DNA from 2 places in the Lysinibacillus sp. BF-4 genome. Region 2 is predicted to be linked to the other one. Evidence: riboswitches for the same ligand, from Rfam matches in the RefSeq annotation. Region 2 holds a riboswitch; the other holds the start of a gene.
What was found. Region 2 has a riboswitch for preQ1 ahead of queC (7-cyano-7-deazaguanine synthase QueC). Riboswitches for the same ligand answer to the same signal wherever they lie in the genome.
Positions count from the first base shown of each region.

Region 1: linked by a shared signal. The riboswitch ahead of CH76_RS09450 (QueT transporter family protein) and the one ahead of queC (7-cyano-7-deazaguanine synthase QueC) in region 2 are both predicted to bind preQ1.

Region 1 is NZ_JPUW01000028.1:3,142-10,956, forward strand. It holds gene CH76_RS09435 (long-chain fatty acid--CoA ligase) at 1-476, shown strand, start outside; gene trpB (tryptophan synthase subunit beta) at 523-1,680, opposite strand; gene CH76_RS09445 (DUF3923 family protein) at 1,829-2,038, shown strand; gene CH76_RS09450 (QueT transporter family protein) at 2,076-2,558, opposite strand; PreQ1 riboswitch class I at 2,565-2,609, opposite strand; gene CH76_RS09455 (ABC transporter substrate-binding protein) at 2,886-3,902, shown strand; gene CH76_RS09460 (ABC transporter permease) at 3,923-4,945, shown strand; gene CH76_RS09465 (ABC transporter ATP-binding protein) at 4,938-5,732, shown strand; gene ilvA (threonine ammonia-lyase IlvA) at 5,770-7,032, opposite strand; gene CH76_RS09475 (TerC family protein) at 7,215-7,815, shown strand, end outside.
Region 2 is NZ_JPUW01000030.1:15,275-23,089, reverse strand. It holds gene CH76_RS09925 (NERD domain-containing protein) at 1-268, shown strand, start outside; gene CH76_RS09920 (DUF3243 family protein) at 440-667, shown strand; gene adhP (alcohol dehydrogenase AdhP) at 752-1,768, opposite strand; partial or broken gene tnpA (IS200/IS605 family transposase) at 2,144-2,434, shown strand; gene tnpB (IS200/IS605 family element RNA-guided endonuclease TnpB) at 2,451-3,593, shown strand; PreQ1 riboswitch class I at 3,751-3,795, shown strand; gene queC (7-cyano-7-deazaguanine synthase QueC) at 3,802-4,467, shown strand; gene queD (6-carboxytetrahydropterin synthase QueD) at 4,464-4,892, shown strand; gene queE (7-carboxy-7-deazaguanine synthase QueE) at 4,882-5,595, shown strand; gene CH76_RS09885 (lysozyme inhibitor LprI family protein) at 5,664-6,362, opposite strand; gene CH76_RS09880 (globin-coupled sensor protein) at 6,387-7,685, opposite strand.

The DNA.
Region 1 (7,815 bases), on a different contig from region 2:
CAATGGGTGAGCTTCGTTTACGCGGGCCGTGGATTTCCCACGAGTATTATAAGGATGAGCGTACCGTGGATGCTTATCGAGATGGTTGGCTCTACACAGGTGATATTGCAGTACGTACGCCTGATGGTTTAATTAAAATTACAGACCGCACAAAAGATTTAATTAAATCTGGTGGCGAATGGATTTCTTCTGTAGATTTAGAAAACGCACTCATGTCTCACTCTGAAGTTTATGAAGCGGCAGTTATTGCAGTGCCCCATGCAAAGTGGCAGGAGCGACCATTAGCCTGCGTTGTACTGAAAGAAGGCGCAAATGTAGCTAAAGAAGAGTTATACGCTGTGTTAGAACCACACTTTGCAAAGTGGTGGATGCCTGATGACATTGTATTTTTAGACGAAATTCCTAAAACATCGGTTGGTAAGTTTTTAAAAGCTAAATTACGCGAAAATGTAGCTGAAATTTATCCTATGCTTTAACGAACGAAACCCCCCATCACACTTATTTTGTGATGGGGGGTTTTTATTAGGATAGCATGTCAAACACTTGCTCAACATCCTTATCACCGCGACCAGACACGGTAACGATAATACTTTCGTCAGGGCTAAGTGTTGGCGCTAATTTTAACGCGTGTGCAATGGCATGTGAGCTTTCTAGTGCTGGAATAATGCCTTCTTCACGTGATAATACTTTAAAAGCATCAAGTACTTCTTCGTTTGAAATCGTAACATACTCAGCGCGTCCAATTTCTTTTAAGTAAGAGTGCTCAGGACCACAACCAGGGTAGTCAAGCCCAGCAGCGATAGAGTAGGTTGGTTTAGGATTACCTTGCTCATCTTGTAGCACATAGCAACGGAAACCGTGTAACTCAGCGGGTACACCTTCGTTTAGGGAAGCGGCTTGGTCAGGCTCAACACCAATTAAACGTACATCCTCATCATCAATATAATGTGCGAATGAACCAATGGCGTTACTACCTCCACCAACGCAAGCTACTACAGCTGCAGGAAGCTTACCCTCTTTTGCTAAAATTTGCTCGCGGCTCTCTTCACTAATAACTTGTTGGAAGTGCTTTACCATTGCTGGGAATGGATGCGGACCAACTGCAGAACCTAATAAATAAAAGGTATGGTCGTAGTTTTCGACTAAATCAGCAAATGCTGCGTCAACGGCTTCTTTTAAGCGACCTTGCCCTTCTGTAACGGCAACTACTTTAGCGCCTAACAACTCCATACGGAATACATTTAGTGCTTGGCGTTTTGTATCTTCCTCGCCCATATAAATTGTGCAGTCCATACCAAACATAGAGCAGACTGTAGCGGTTGCTACACCATGTTGCCCAGCGCCTGTTTCGGCAATTACACGTTTAGCACCCATGCGCTTCGCCAATAAAATTTGTCCAAGGACATTATTGATTTTATGTGAACCTGTATGATTTAAATCTTCGCGTTTTAAATAAATCTTTGCGCCACCTAAGCGCTTTGTTAAATTATCAGCTAAATAAAGTGGTGACTTGCGACCAACATACTCTTCAAAGTAATAATTTAATTCCTTGTTAAAGTCTGCGTCATTTTTGTATTTTTGGAAATTTTCGTCCAAAATATCAAGCACCTTTTGTAAATCTTGTGGCACAAAGCTGCCACCAAATTGCCCATAATAACCTTTTGTCTGTACTGTACTCATCTCATCTGCACTCCTCGTGTTGCCCTCGCATTACTATATGCAAGCGACAGTGTAGTAATTTTTCTCATAATACCGACAATTTTCAGTTAAGTCAAATTAATTGAAACGCAAGTATTATGCTAAACGTAAATTAAACAGGTGATAAATAATGAATAAATTTTTTTGGCGCAGCCTTACGATGGCTTGGGTAATTATTTTCGTAGCTGGCGTAGTATTTTTACAATTTAGAGTAATTGATGCGACAGGTGTACTTCAAACGACAGAGCTACGAATGCTTGCACAACTTTTATGGTTAGCAGTATTTTTAGTTATTGCGATGTTGCAGTTAATTATTTGGATGCTCGTAAAAAGGAAATAATAAAAAGGCTTTCGAATTTCGAAAGCCTTTTGTGTGTTTATAACATATTTTTAAAATCTAAACGCTTGTTGAGCGTGTACATAATTGGCGCACCAATAGCTAGTACCACAAATTCGCCACCGGCTACAAATAACCACGTCCAAAAGAATGGTAACTTGAGTACAAGTGTTAACTCAAATGCAATAATAAACATAGTTAATGTAAATAGCACTGTCATAATAGCTAAACGTACTTTGATATTTGATACAAATTTAAAAATAAAAATAGCTAAGCCTAATGTAATGACTGAATGGCCTACGCCAAATACTAAATCAATTGGTCCAAGCTCGGAGTTGATATTAGAAATAAATACACCTAGCACAACACCCGGCATAAATAATGGGTTGAAGGCGATTAAGTGGTTAAAAATTTCTGGTATACGGAATTGTAGCTCACCAAAAGCAATAGGCTTAACTGCAAAAGCTAGCGCAACATATAAAGCAGCAACTGTAGCGTTAACTGCTAATAGTTTAATTTTCATATTTTTTTCTCCTTAGTTTTTTTTCGTGGGATGGTTACGAACCACGTTGAGCAAAGTAATATTCTAATATAGCAGAGGTATGAAGTCAATTTGAAGGAAATTTCAGTATATTATAGCCTGGCAGAAAAAAAGTTTTTTACTATATTAAAAAAATGAATTAGCCGTAAAACCAATCAATTTAGCGGTTTAAAGCGGCGAATTATGGTAAAAGCAAAAATAATTTATCCAAATAAAGTGTCAGAACATTTAAAACCCTTGTTGACGAACATTTTAAAGCACTGTAATATAGCGATAAATTAGTATTTGAGACATAAGGGGGACGTTGAGATGATGAAGAAATCAAGCTGGTTAACATTACTGTTACTTTCTATCGTACTTGTGCTAGCAGCATGTGGTGGCGGAGATAAGGCAACAGAAGAACCGAAGGAAAACGATGAGGACAATAACAATTCAACTGCAAATGGAGAATCATATACAGTGGGGATCTCACAAATTGTTGAGCATCCATCACTAAATGCAGCAACAGAAGGCTTTAAACAAGCACTTAAAGATTCAGGATTAGATGTAACATTTGATGAGCAGATTGCTCAAGGCGACAACAGCCTTAACACAACAATTGCTACAAACTTTGTAGGTAGCGATGTTGATTTAATTTTTGCTAACTCAACACCTTCTGCACAAGCAGCTATGGGGGCAACGAGTGATATTCCTATCATCTTTACTTCTGTAACAGATGCAGTAGGAGCAGAGTTAATTGATTCAATGGATAAGCCAGGTAAAAATGCAACAGGTACAATTGATTTACACCCAGATACAATTAAAAATACAGTAACCTTCTTAAAAGACGAGCTAGGTGCTAAAAAAGTTGGTATGGTGTACAACGCTGGTGAGCAAAACTCAGTAGCGCAGGTAGAGCAAGTGAAGGAAGCGGCGAAAGAAGCCGGTATTACAATCGAAGAAGCTTCAGCATCAAACTCATCAGAGGTAAAGCAAGCGGCTGAATCATTAGCGAGCAAGGTTGATGCGTTTTACATTATTACAGATAACACTGTTGTTTCGGCATTAGAGTCAGTAATTGATGTAGGCGAAACAAACGAAGTACCTGTTATCGTAGGCGAGTTAGACTCAGTAGCACGTGGCGGCCTAGCGGCTTATGGCTTCGAGTACAAAGATATTGGCTATGAAGCTGGCGAAATGGCAGCGAAAATTTTAAAGGGTGAGGCAACAGCGGCAGAGCTTGCAGCACAGTACCCACAAAATTTAAAATTAGTCGTTAATAAAAAAGCAGCAGACGCACTTGGCATTGAGGTTAAAGATAGCTGGGGCGCAGAAGTGATTGACTAACAACTAGGAGATGATTCGAAATGTTCGTTACAATATTTGGTTCAGTTGAGCAGGGAATCATCTATGCAATTATGGCACTCGGGGTTTATTTAACCTTCCGAGTGCTTGATTTTCCTGATTTAACCGTAGACGGAAGCTTTGTGACTGGCGCGGCAACAGCAGCCATGATGATTGTATTAGGTTATAACCCTGTGATTGCAACACTGGTTGCGATACTTGCAGGTTTTGTAGCAGGCTGTATTACAGGTCTACTACATACGAAGGGTAATATTAATCCCTTGCTGTCAGGTATTTTAATGATGATTGCATTATACTCAATTAATTTACGCATTATGGGCTTTACGCTCGAAAACTCCGTAGGTCGACCAAATATTCCATTATTAAATGTCGATACGATTTTTTCGACAGTAGCAACATGGTGGGGCAACTTAGGTATTGATGCAGCTATTACTAGTGCATTAATGGGTCTTGGTTTCGAAAAAGTACCAAAGACGTGGAGTGTATTATTTGTAGGGCTAATTATTATTATTTTGATTAAAGTGTTTGTAGATTGGTTTTTAAAGACGGAAGTTGGGCTAGCTATTCGTGCAACGGGAGATAACCAACGCATGATTCGCAGTTTTTCGGCAAATACGGACCGTCTAATTATTTTAGGACTAGGTTTATCTAACGGTTTAGTGGCCTTATCAGGTGCTTTAATTGCACAAGTAAATAAAGCGGCTGACGTTACGATGGGCGTTGGTATGATTGTCACAGGCCTAGCTTCTGTAATTATTGGGGAAGCTATACTTGGAACAAAAACAATTATGCGCACGACGCTAGCTGTAATTATTGGTGCAGTGATTTACCGTGTTGTATTGGCACTAGCATTAAAATCCGGCTTCCTTGACTCAGGTGATATGAAGCTAATCACAGCGGTTATTGTTATTATTGCATTAATTTTACCGCAGATTATTGATAAATATAAGGAGCGCAAACGTAAGGCAAAGCGACTTGCTGATATGCGCACGCAACTAGAGCAAGGAGGTAATGAGCTTGCTTAAACTACAACAAATTCAAAAAACCTTTAATGAGGGCACACCTGACGAAAAAGTGGCGCTTGGTAATATTAATTTACATCTAAAGCCAGGTGATTTTGTAACAATCATCGGCAGTAATGGTGCAGGTAAGTCAACGATGATGAATATGATTTCGGGGGCACTTACACCAGATTATGGTCGTGTGATTATTGATGGTAAGGATGTTACTGCATTGCCAGAGTTTAAACGTTCACAGTATATTGGACGTGTGTTTCAGGATCCTATGGCGGGCACAGCACCTTCTATGACGATTGAAGAAAATATCGCACTCGCTTACTCGCGTAATAAGCCGCGTGGCTTGCGTATGGGCGTGACGAAAAAACGCCGTGATATTTTTAGAACAGCACTTGAGCGTTTGCATTTAAATTTAGAAAATCGTTTAGGCGCAAAAGTTGGCTTACTCTCAGGTGGTGAGCGTCAGGCACTCTCTTTATTAATGGCAACGTTTACTCAGCCATCTATTTTATTACTAGATGAGCATACGGCAGCGCTTGATCCATCGCGTGCAGAGTTAATTACACAGCTTACGAAGGAGCTAGTTGCGCAAGATCAACTTACTACGTTGATGGTAACGCACAATATGCAACAGGCGCTTGACCTTGGTAACCGCTTAATTATGATGGACAAAGGTCAAATTATTTTAGAAGTAGAAGAACAACGTAAGCCACACTTAACTATTCCAGATTTAATGGCAGAGTTCGAAGCAATTCGAGGCGAAAAAATGAACTCGGACCGCGCGTTATTAGGCTAAAAAAGGCTTGAGCATATGCTCAAGCCTTTTTTGATGGTTATACGAGTAGCCCGAATAATGTAATGTCTTTATTTACTTCTTTATAAGAGAAGCCAAATTTCTCCATACGTTCTAACAGTCCAGGGTAATCATCGCGATCACCAACTTCAATGCCAACAAGTGCTGGGCCGCTCTCTTTATTATTTTTCTTTGTGTATTCAAAGGTTGTAATATCGTCATTAGGCCCAAGTACATTTGATAGGAATTGACGCAGTGCACCTGCACGTTGAGGGAAATTAACAATGAAGTAATACAGCAGCCCTTCATGAATTAGTGATTTCTCTTTAATTTCCTGCATACGCCCAATATCATTGTTACCGCCCGAAATAATAAAGACGACTGATTTGCCTTTGATTTGCTCAGCATAGCTATCAAGCGCTGCTACAGATAAAGCGCCTGCAGGCTCAGCGATTATCGCATGCTTATTGTATAAATCTAAAATTGTTGTACATACTTTGCCCTCAGGCACGAGCACAATATCATCTAGGTAACGTCGGCACACGTTATATGTGTGTTGACCAACTAATTTGACGGCAGCACCATCTACAAATTTATCAATCCACTCAAGAGCGACAGGTTTGTTTTGCACAAAGGCCTCTTTCATACTGCCTGCGCCCGCAGGCTCTACACCAATAATTTTTGTATCAGGTGACAGATTTTTTACATAGGCTGAAACACCAGACATTAAGCCGCCGCCGCCAATACTGCCAAAAATATAATCAATCGGCTCCTCGATGTCATTCATAATTTCTACTGCGACTGTACCTTGCCCAGCAATTACATCAACGTCATCAAAAGGGTGGATGAAAATCTTTTCGTGTTCATCGCAAAACTTAATCGCGCTCTCTGCTGCATCATCAAAAGTATCACCGGATAAAATAATATCGACATAATTGCGACCAAACATACGCACTTGATCGATTTTTTGTTTAGGTGTTGTTTGTGGCATAAAGATGCTGGCTTTAATGTTGAGTTGTGCACAGGCATAAGCAACACCTTGTGCGTGGTTACCGGCGCTTGCAGCTACTACGCCAACTGCACGGGCATCCTGCTCGATTTTTTTGATTTTATAGTAGGCACCTCGTAATTTAAACGAGCGAACATGCTGTAAATCTTCGCGTTTAATATAGATGTTGGCACCGTACTTCTCTGATAGGTAATCATTTTTTTGCAGGGGTGTGTGTACCACAACATCTTTTAAAAACTGATGCGCGATTAAAATATTTTCCACCTGCACTAATTTAGCTTGTGTTTTTTCCATTGTGTCAACCTCCATATTCTATATAAACATTCATCTATAGTATCATATTTTATACACCAAGGGTTTGAATATTCACTTAATTCTAATAATCCTGTGTAAGCTAGAGAATGTTGTTAGCTTTGAGGGCGTGTAATTTGACGTAGAAGGGTATAGAATAGAAAAAAAGTTTAGGAGACGGTAGTATGATACAACAAATTCTTGATACGTATGCCCAGTTTTTTGATTGGCATATGTGGAAAGTTGTACTGACAGACCCTGTATCATGGGGACTGATTTTATCTTTAGTATTAATTGAAGGCTTATTGTCAGCGGATAATGCGCTAGTACTTGCGGTACTTGTACGCCATTTACCAGAGGAGCAGCGTAAAAAAGCATTATTGTACGGTATGATTGGTGCGTACTTCTTCCGTTTTGTTTTTATTGGTATAGGCGTTTATTTAGTGAAATTTTGGTTTATTAAAGCACTGGGTGCATTGTATCTTGCTTGGCTCTCTATTTCGCACTTCATTAAAAAAGAAGACGACGACATTCAAGAGTTTAATAAAAACACTTTACTTGTACGCCTGTTTGGGACATTTTGGGCTACTGTTATTACAGTAGAGATTATGGATGTGGCATTTTCAGTGGACTCGATTTTAGCGGCCTTTGCAGTGTCGAGCGAGGTGTGGGTATTATTAATGGGAGGTATGCTGGGGATTTTAGTGATGCGTACAGTAGCAACTGTGTTTGTTTCGCTTATTGATCGCATTCCAGAACTTGAAAATACCGCCTTTATTTTAATTG
Region 2 (7,815 bases):
AAAAGAGGTAGACCTGCTAGAGCAAAAAATAGTCAATGAAATGCCTGATGATGACGCCTTAGCCCAAGCTATAAAGAAATGGCGCTTGGCAACAGCAACAGCTCAAGGGAAAAAAGCTTTTCATATATTTAGCGATAAAACTTTAGAGGATTTACTTGCTAAAAAACCAACTACTTTACAAGCGTTAAGTGATGTCTATGGCTTTGGCGACACGAAAGTGAAGTTGTATGGTGATGATTTAATTCGAATTATTCGAAGTGATAGTTAAAAAGTAATGTTTTAGCGTGCGTATGTTTAATGCTGCATAGCGAAGGTAAAAGTCTTACTGTAAGACAAAACAAGAGAGGAAGATTACATGAGTGAGGATATTAACAGCCGAGTAAGTAATCAAATCGATAAGATGTCTACGGAAGAAAAAGATCATATTTTATAAAGCTTTATGCATTTTACAAGCTATTTGAAAGATCAATTAGCAAAAGGTGAAAGTTTAGGCTTTAGTGATAATATGTTAGCCAAAGCAGCGAAATTTGTGGCAGATCACTTAGCTAAACACGAGGAACCACGTAATCGAGAAGAGAAAGTGTTAAATGAATTGTGGTTAGCAGCTGATGAAGACGAAAAGGAAGCATTATCACGAGTATTAGTGAAAATGGTTCAAAGTGCATAAAAACAGACGTTTTTAATGTCAAATTAAAATAAACGGCTTGCGTCCCCAATTTAAGGGATTGCAAGCCGTTTTAGCATTTAGTGCTTATTTAGTGAAGTCAATTACCATACGACCTGTAATTTTGCCTTCTTCCATTTCTTCAAAGATATCATTAATATCTTCAAGTGGGCGTAATTGTACTTTAGGCACTACTTTACCTTCAGCTGCAAATTGGAATGCTTCTTCTAGGTCTTGACGAGTACCAACTAATGAACCTACTACTTGAATACCATCAAGTACAAGACGTGGGATGTCTAAGTCCATTTTATCAACTGGTAAACCTACAGCTACAACGCGAGCGCCAGCTTTTACTACGTCAATTGCTTGGTTGAAAGGTGTTTTAGCTACAGCTGTAATAACAGTTGCATCTAAGCCTTTACCGCCAGTAATTTCTTTAGCTTTAGCTACAGGGTCTTCGTTTAATGAGTTAACGATTACGTCTGCACCTAACTCTTTAGCAAATGCTAATTTTTCGTCGTTAATATCGAAAGCTACTACTTTAGCGCCGAATACGTTTTTCGCATATTGTACAGCTAAGTTACCTAAGCCACCAATACCGAATACGCCGATCCATTGACCAGGACGAATGTTAGATTCTTTAACTGCTTTATATGTTGTAACACCAGCACATGTAACAGATGAAGCTGCTGCTGGGTCTAATCCTTCAGGTACTTTTACAGCATAATCTGCTGTTACAATTACTTCTTCAGCCATAGCGCCGTCTACTGTGTAGCCTGCGTTTTGAACTGTACGGCATAATGTTTCGCGGCCTGTATTACAGTACTCGCAGTTACCGCAGCTTTCAAACATCCAAGCGATAGATACGCGGTCGCCTACTTTTAAGCTTGTTACGCCTTCAGCTACTTCGATAACTTTACCAACGCCTTCGTGTCCTAAAATAACACCACTTACGTCGCCAAAGTCAGCATTTTTAACGTGTAGGTCTGTGTGACAAACGCCACAAAATTCTGTCTTAACAAGTGCTTCACCATGTTTTAATGGACGAAGTTGTTTGTCCTCAATGCTTACTGATTTATCTTTAGTAACAACTGCTGCTTTCATAAATGAAAACCTCCTTGTAATCGTAAATGAATGCGTTTCCACATTTCGCTTTCATTGTATTACAGACGACCTATGTTTGTATAGTAATTCGAATTGTTAGAAAAAATAACAAAGCTTATTTTAAAAGAGATTTGCGCATTAATAAAGGACGATTTAACGCGAACGCTAAAAAAATAAAATTAATGAATAACGTTATTTTTATTAGCAAAAAAGGCAAGTGGTGTTGTATTAAAGAAAAAGTAAGTGTGCTATACTTTTAATGCTCTTTTAACTAATTTAGGCAGAAGTCGCCCAACCTCTATAGGTGGGTGATGAATGCCGTTCGGTATGAGGGTTACCTTTGGTAACTCGAAAACCGACAACTAAGGCATAGATACTTTTGAAAGAATTTCAAAATCGTATCACATTACTTTAGTTGAGTGGCATCATGATAAGGACCACATTCACATCATGTTCAAGGCACAACCGAAAACGGAAATGACCAAATTCATCAACGCCTATAAAAGTGCTAGTTCTCGTTTGATAAAACGTGACTTTCCAAAAGTGAAACAATTTCTTTGGAAGGAAATGTTTTGGTCTAAAAGTTTTTGCCTTCTGACTACTGGCGGCGCGCCAATTGATGTCATAAAGAAATATATTCAAAATCAAGAAAACAATCACAAATAGGAAGCAGGTGAACTTTATGGAACGACTAAAAGCATACAAATTCAGATTATATCCAACAGAAGAACAAGAACTTTTCTTTGCGAAGTCTTTTGGTTGTGTTCGTAAAGTTTATAATCTAATGCTTGAAGACAGAATAAACGGTTATGAGGAAACTAAAAATGATTCATCTAAAAAAAGAATTTTTCCAACACCCGCAAAATATAAAAAAGAATTTCCGTACTTGAAAGAAGTGGACAGTCTTGCGCTAGCTAATTCACAACTCAATTTAGACAAAGCATACAAAAACTTCTTTCGTGATAAATCCGTTGGATTTCCTCGATTCAAAAGTAAGAAAAATCCTGTTCAAAGTTATACAACCAACAATCAAAATGGAACAATCGCCTTGATGGATAATAAATTCATCAAAGTACCTAAGTTAAAATCATTAATTAGAATTAAGCTCCATAGACAACCTAAAGGGGTTATCAAATCTGCAACGATATCACGTCGTTCTAGTGGCAAATACTATATTTCTTTGCTGTGTAAAGAGGAAATCAGCGAGTTACCAAAAGTAAATTCAGCAATTGGTATTGACCTAGGTATTACTGATTTTGCGATTTTTTCTGACGGTCAAAAAAGTGATAACAACAAGTTCACGTCTAAAATGGCAAAGAAACTCAAACGTGAACAACGCAAATTATCAAGACGTGCCTTATTAGCTAAACAAAAAAGTATCAATTTGTCTGAAGCTAGAAATTATCAAAAACAAAAACGTAAAGTTGCAAGGTTACACGAAAAAGTAATGAATCAACGTACTGATTTTCTGAATAAGCTAAGTACAGAGCTTATCAATAATTACGATATTATCTGTATCGAAGACTTAAACATAAAGGGTATGTTGCGCAATCATAAGCTAGCGAAAAGTATTTCAGATGTATCTTGGTCTAGTTTTGTGACTAAATTGCAGTACAAGGCTGACTGGTATGGTCGTGAAATTATAAAGATAGATAAATGGTTTCCATCAAGTCAAATTTGTTCAGAATGTGGACATAAAGACGGAAAGAAATCTCTAGAAATTAGAGAATGGGCTTGTCCTATTTGTCATACTTGTCATGACCGAGATATCAATGCCAGTATCAATATTCTGACCGAAGGTCTAAGAATACACTCATTAGCTTAGATAAAATCAAAAACCGTAGGAACTACGGGGATAGCTTGGTAAACAAGAGACACCACTGTTAGTAAAGAAATACGCTATCAAGTATGCTTTCTTCCCAAGAAGCTCCCACTTCAAGCGTTAAGAACCGATAGGTTTAGCTAAGTGGTGAGTAGTTCACGAGTAAGAGGTTCGTAACCATCCCTCTATAAAAAACTAAGGAGATGTTAGTATGCAATTAAATCAAGATAAGGCGGTCGTTGTATTTAGCGGCGGTCAAGACAGCACGACATGTTTATTTTGGGCGTTACAAAATTTTAAAGAGGTATTTACGCTAAGCTTTGATTATGGGCAACGTCATCAGCAGGAGTTAGCACATGCTGAGGCAATCGCAAAAGAGCTTGGTGTGTCGTTTCATATTATGCCAATGCATAGTATCAACGAGCTGTCACCTAATGCCTTAACGAAAAAAAATATCCCCATTGCTAAGCGTGATGATGGTTTGCCTAACACATTTGTGCCAGGGCGCAATCATATTTTCTTTTCGTTTGCAGCGCTATATGCGTATGCGGTAGACGCACGACATATTATTACAGGTGTGAGTGAAACAGATTTTAGTGGCTACCCTGATTGTCGTGATAATTTTATGAAATCATTAAATGTAACACTAAATTTAGCGATGGACGCGGACTTTGTGTTGCATACGCCGTTAATGTGGCGCGATAAGGCAGAGGTGTGGGCATTGTCAGATGAGCTTGGCGCTTTTGATTTTGTACGCGAAAAAACCTTAACGTGTTATGAGGGTATTGCAGCAGATGGTTGCGGGGAGTGTCCTGCCTGTGTGCTTCGCCGTGAAGGGCTAGTACAATACTTGGCAAGTAAGGATGCTACACAATGATTCAACAAATTTACCCAACTGTTGCGCATCCGTTTCGTTATGAATTAAATAAAGATATGCATTTTTCGGCTGCACATTTTATCCCTGCGGAAGCTGCAGGTGTTTGCGCGAGAATGCATGGCCATACGTATTTTGCTAATCTCACAATTGCGGGGGACGAGCTTGATGCTATTGGCTTTTTAATAGATTTTAAAGCGCTTAAAGATGCTGTACATGGTGCTTTTGATCACACAGTTATCAATGACCACCCTGCTTTTCGTACACAAAACCCAACGACAGAGGCGGTAGCGGCATATATTTGGCAAGCGATACAAGCATTGCTTGATAGTAAGGGTAATCATGCACGCTGCCTACAAGTGTTTGTACGCGAGACGCCAACGAGCTATGTGTGCTATCGTCCAAAAGAGGAGGACTTTGATGCGTAAGGTACCTGTTCTTGAAATTTTTGGTCCCACGATTCAAGGTGAGGGCATGACGATTGGTCGCAAGACATTATTTGTACGTACTGCAGGCTGTGATTATAGTTGTAGCTGGTGTGACTCTGCTTTTACATGGGACGGCTCACAGCGACCTACTATGATGACAGCACCAGAAATAATGGAGCGCTTAATGGCGTTAGGGTTAGCACGTACAATGCACGTTACACTTTCAGGAGGTAACCCGTTATTGCACGCAAGCCTTGGTGAACTAGTTGAGGCATTAAAGGCTATGGGAGTAACACTAACTGTCGAAACCCAAGCGAGCATTTGGCAAGATTGGTTGTTACGTATTGATGATGTTACATTGTCACCTAAACCGCCAAGTAGTGGCATGACTACAGATTTAGCTGTGCTAGATTGTTGGGTAGAGCGCCTACAAACACATTCTTTCAGCATGAAAATTGTAGTGTTTGATGATGCAGACTATGCATTTGTGAAGCTCTTATATGTACGTTATCCTAACGTCACTTTTTATGTGCAACCAGGTAATGCAGATACTACAGCGCAAGATGAGCAAGCAACAGCTATGGCGTTACTAAAACGTTATGAATGGCTGATTGATAAGGTTAATACGTGTGACGTACTAAAAAAAATCTATGTCTTGCCGCAACTCCATGCTTTAGTGTGGGGCAATAGACAAGGTGTATAAAAAGTAGGCCCACTCTAACATTGCGAGTGAGCCTACTTTTTTTATTTGATTTCTATTATAGATATATGCTAAGAATCAAGGCGCCCTGTAATTTCTACGACATCGAAGTAATTATGCAAAATATCTTTGCAGCGTAGCATAGTTTCACTGTATAAGTGTGAGGCAACATTTACTCCTACTGCACTACCACCATGGCTACGAAGTTCATTAACAGTAGCATCGATAGTTTGTTGCCACGCTTGTTGTTCTTCATTGAATTGAGCCAATTGTTGTGGAGGAAGTGCAGATTGTAAGACATCATCCATCTCATTAAAAATATTTTGTATACGACCGTATGCTTCCTCATAGATGTGCCGTACCTCGGAGTTAGGATACATTTCATATAACATTTCATGAGGAGCCCCATCAAATGCATATGTTTCAACAAAATAAATTTGTGTTAAGTGAGGAGCATATTGTGCTAGTACTTCTTTATAAGAAGGTTCTGCAATTACAGGTGTTTGTTTTGGCGTAGGTTGCACCGTTGTTTCCTCAGTTAGAGCAGGTGGGACTGCCGTTATAACTTCTTCCTTAATCGGTTCCACATTTTTTGTAATAGAATCAGCTACAGGTTCATGTAGTGTAGCCAGTTCTTTTTTTAACTGTGTAATAACTTGATTTTTCTGTTTGAGTTTTTGATCTGTCGATAAAAAAGCCATGATCAATAAACTCAACATAATGCAGCAAGCCCCTAATGACAGCAATGCAATAGTTCTCCATTGATTCATTATCTTACCTCAATTCTATTGTAGTTAAAAGTGCATAGTAGCTTTGTATAAATTATCTGCTGTGGTCGCAACATCTAACGTGTTGGTACTAATGGATTGGATCATTGTACCAAGCCCTGCAATTTCACTAGCCACCTGCGAAATTTGTTGCTTATTATGATTAACGGCCTGTGAAATTGTCATAAAGGTTTGTTGTGTTGCTTGCGAAACATCAACACTCGTGCGTACGTTTTTACGCATATCCTCAATCATAGTGACTGCTGCATTGGTTAATGAAGTAGACGTGTCAATAAGCGCAGTAATGCGTTCGACAGAGTCGCGTGATTGCTCTGCTAGCTTGCGTACTTCTTGAGCAACGACCGCAAAGCCTTTGCCATGCTCACCAGCGCGTGCCGCTTCAATTGAGGCATTGAGCGCTAGCAAATTTGTTTGCTCTGCAATGGTTTTAACGAGCGTAATAATCGAAATAATTTCCTGTGAGGAATGGCTAAGTTGCTCAATAACTTTTGCCATTTCGATGGTATGTACAGTAACTTGTTCCATCTCTGTTTCTAACTGTGCAACATCTTGTTGCCCTTTATGTGCATCTTGTTGCACATCATTGACAATAGTAATATTAGCCGCGATGGTTTGTTCAATCGTATATGTGTTGTTTGTAATATGTGTAATCGTCTCTGTTGTACCTTCTGTTAATTGTTGCAGGTTTTTTACAATAGCTAGCGTGCCTTGCTTTAATTCATTTTTTACGGCATCAAATTGTTCATCACGTAGGCGCACATTTTCTTTTTCGTACTCTTCTAAAACAATCTGCATTTCTAGGTTAATTACTTTGGCTACGACTTTCATGGATACACCTTTTAATTGGTTATTAGGTAGCCGTTTAGCGAGTAGTGCAATCATTTCTTCTTGTAGTTGTTGAAACATGCCAATATACCATTTAGGTGCTAACCCAATTTGAAAGTGAACCTTTGCTAAACGTTGCTTGCGCTGTAAAGCCTGATCATCTAGCACGCCACTAAACATATCCGTAATATAGCCAATGAGTGCCTGTTTAAGGCGGCTCACTTGTGTGCGCTCATCTATAATCTGTTTGAGTTCAGGTACAACTAAAATGGCATCATAAAAGACATCTGTAATACGCTCAATATCTTCCTTAATATAAGGTTGCAATTGTTTTAACGTGCGCAAATCATCTATAGTAAAATGAATGAGCTCAAGTTGCTTACGTAGTGAAGGGTCAGTCACTTGTAATACCGTATGAACGGCAGGTGTAGTAGGTAAATCCATTGGGGAAACTTGCTTAGGTTTAGACCAAAAAGCCATAGTCATTAACTTCCTTTCATGATGATGTAGTAGTTTCATCTTATAATAACAATGACGAAAAGTATAATAAAATTTAGTAAATAAGATGTAGTAATCATGTAATTTTATAAAAAAATACACGAACAAAGGC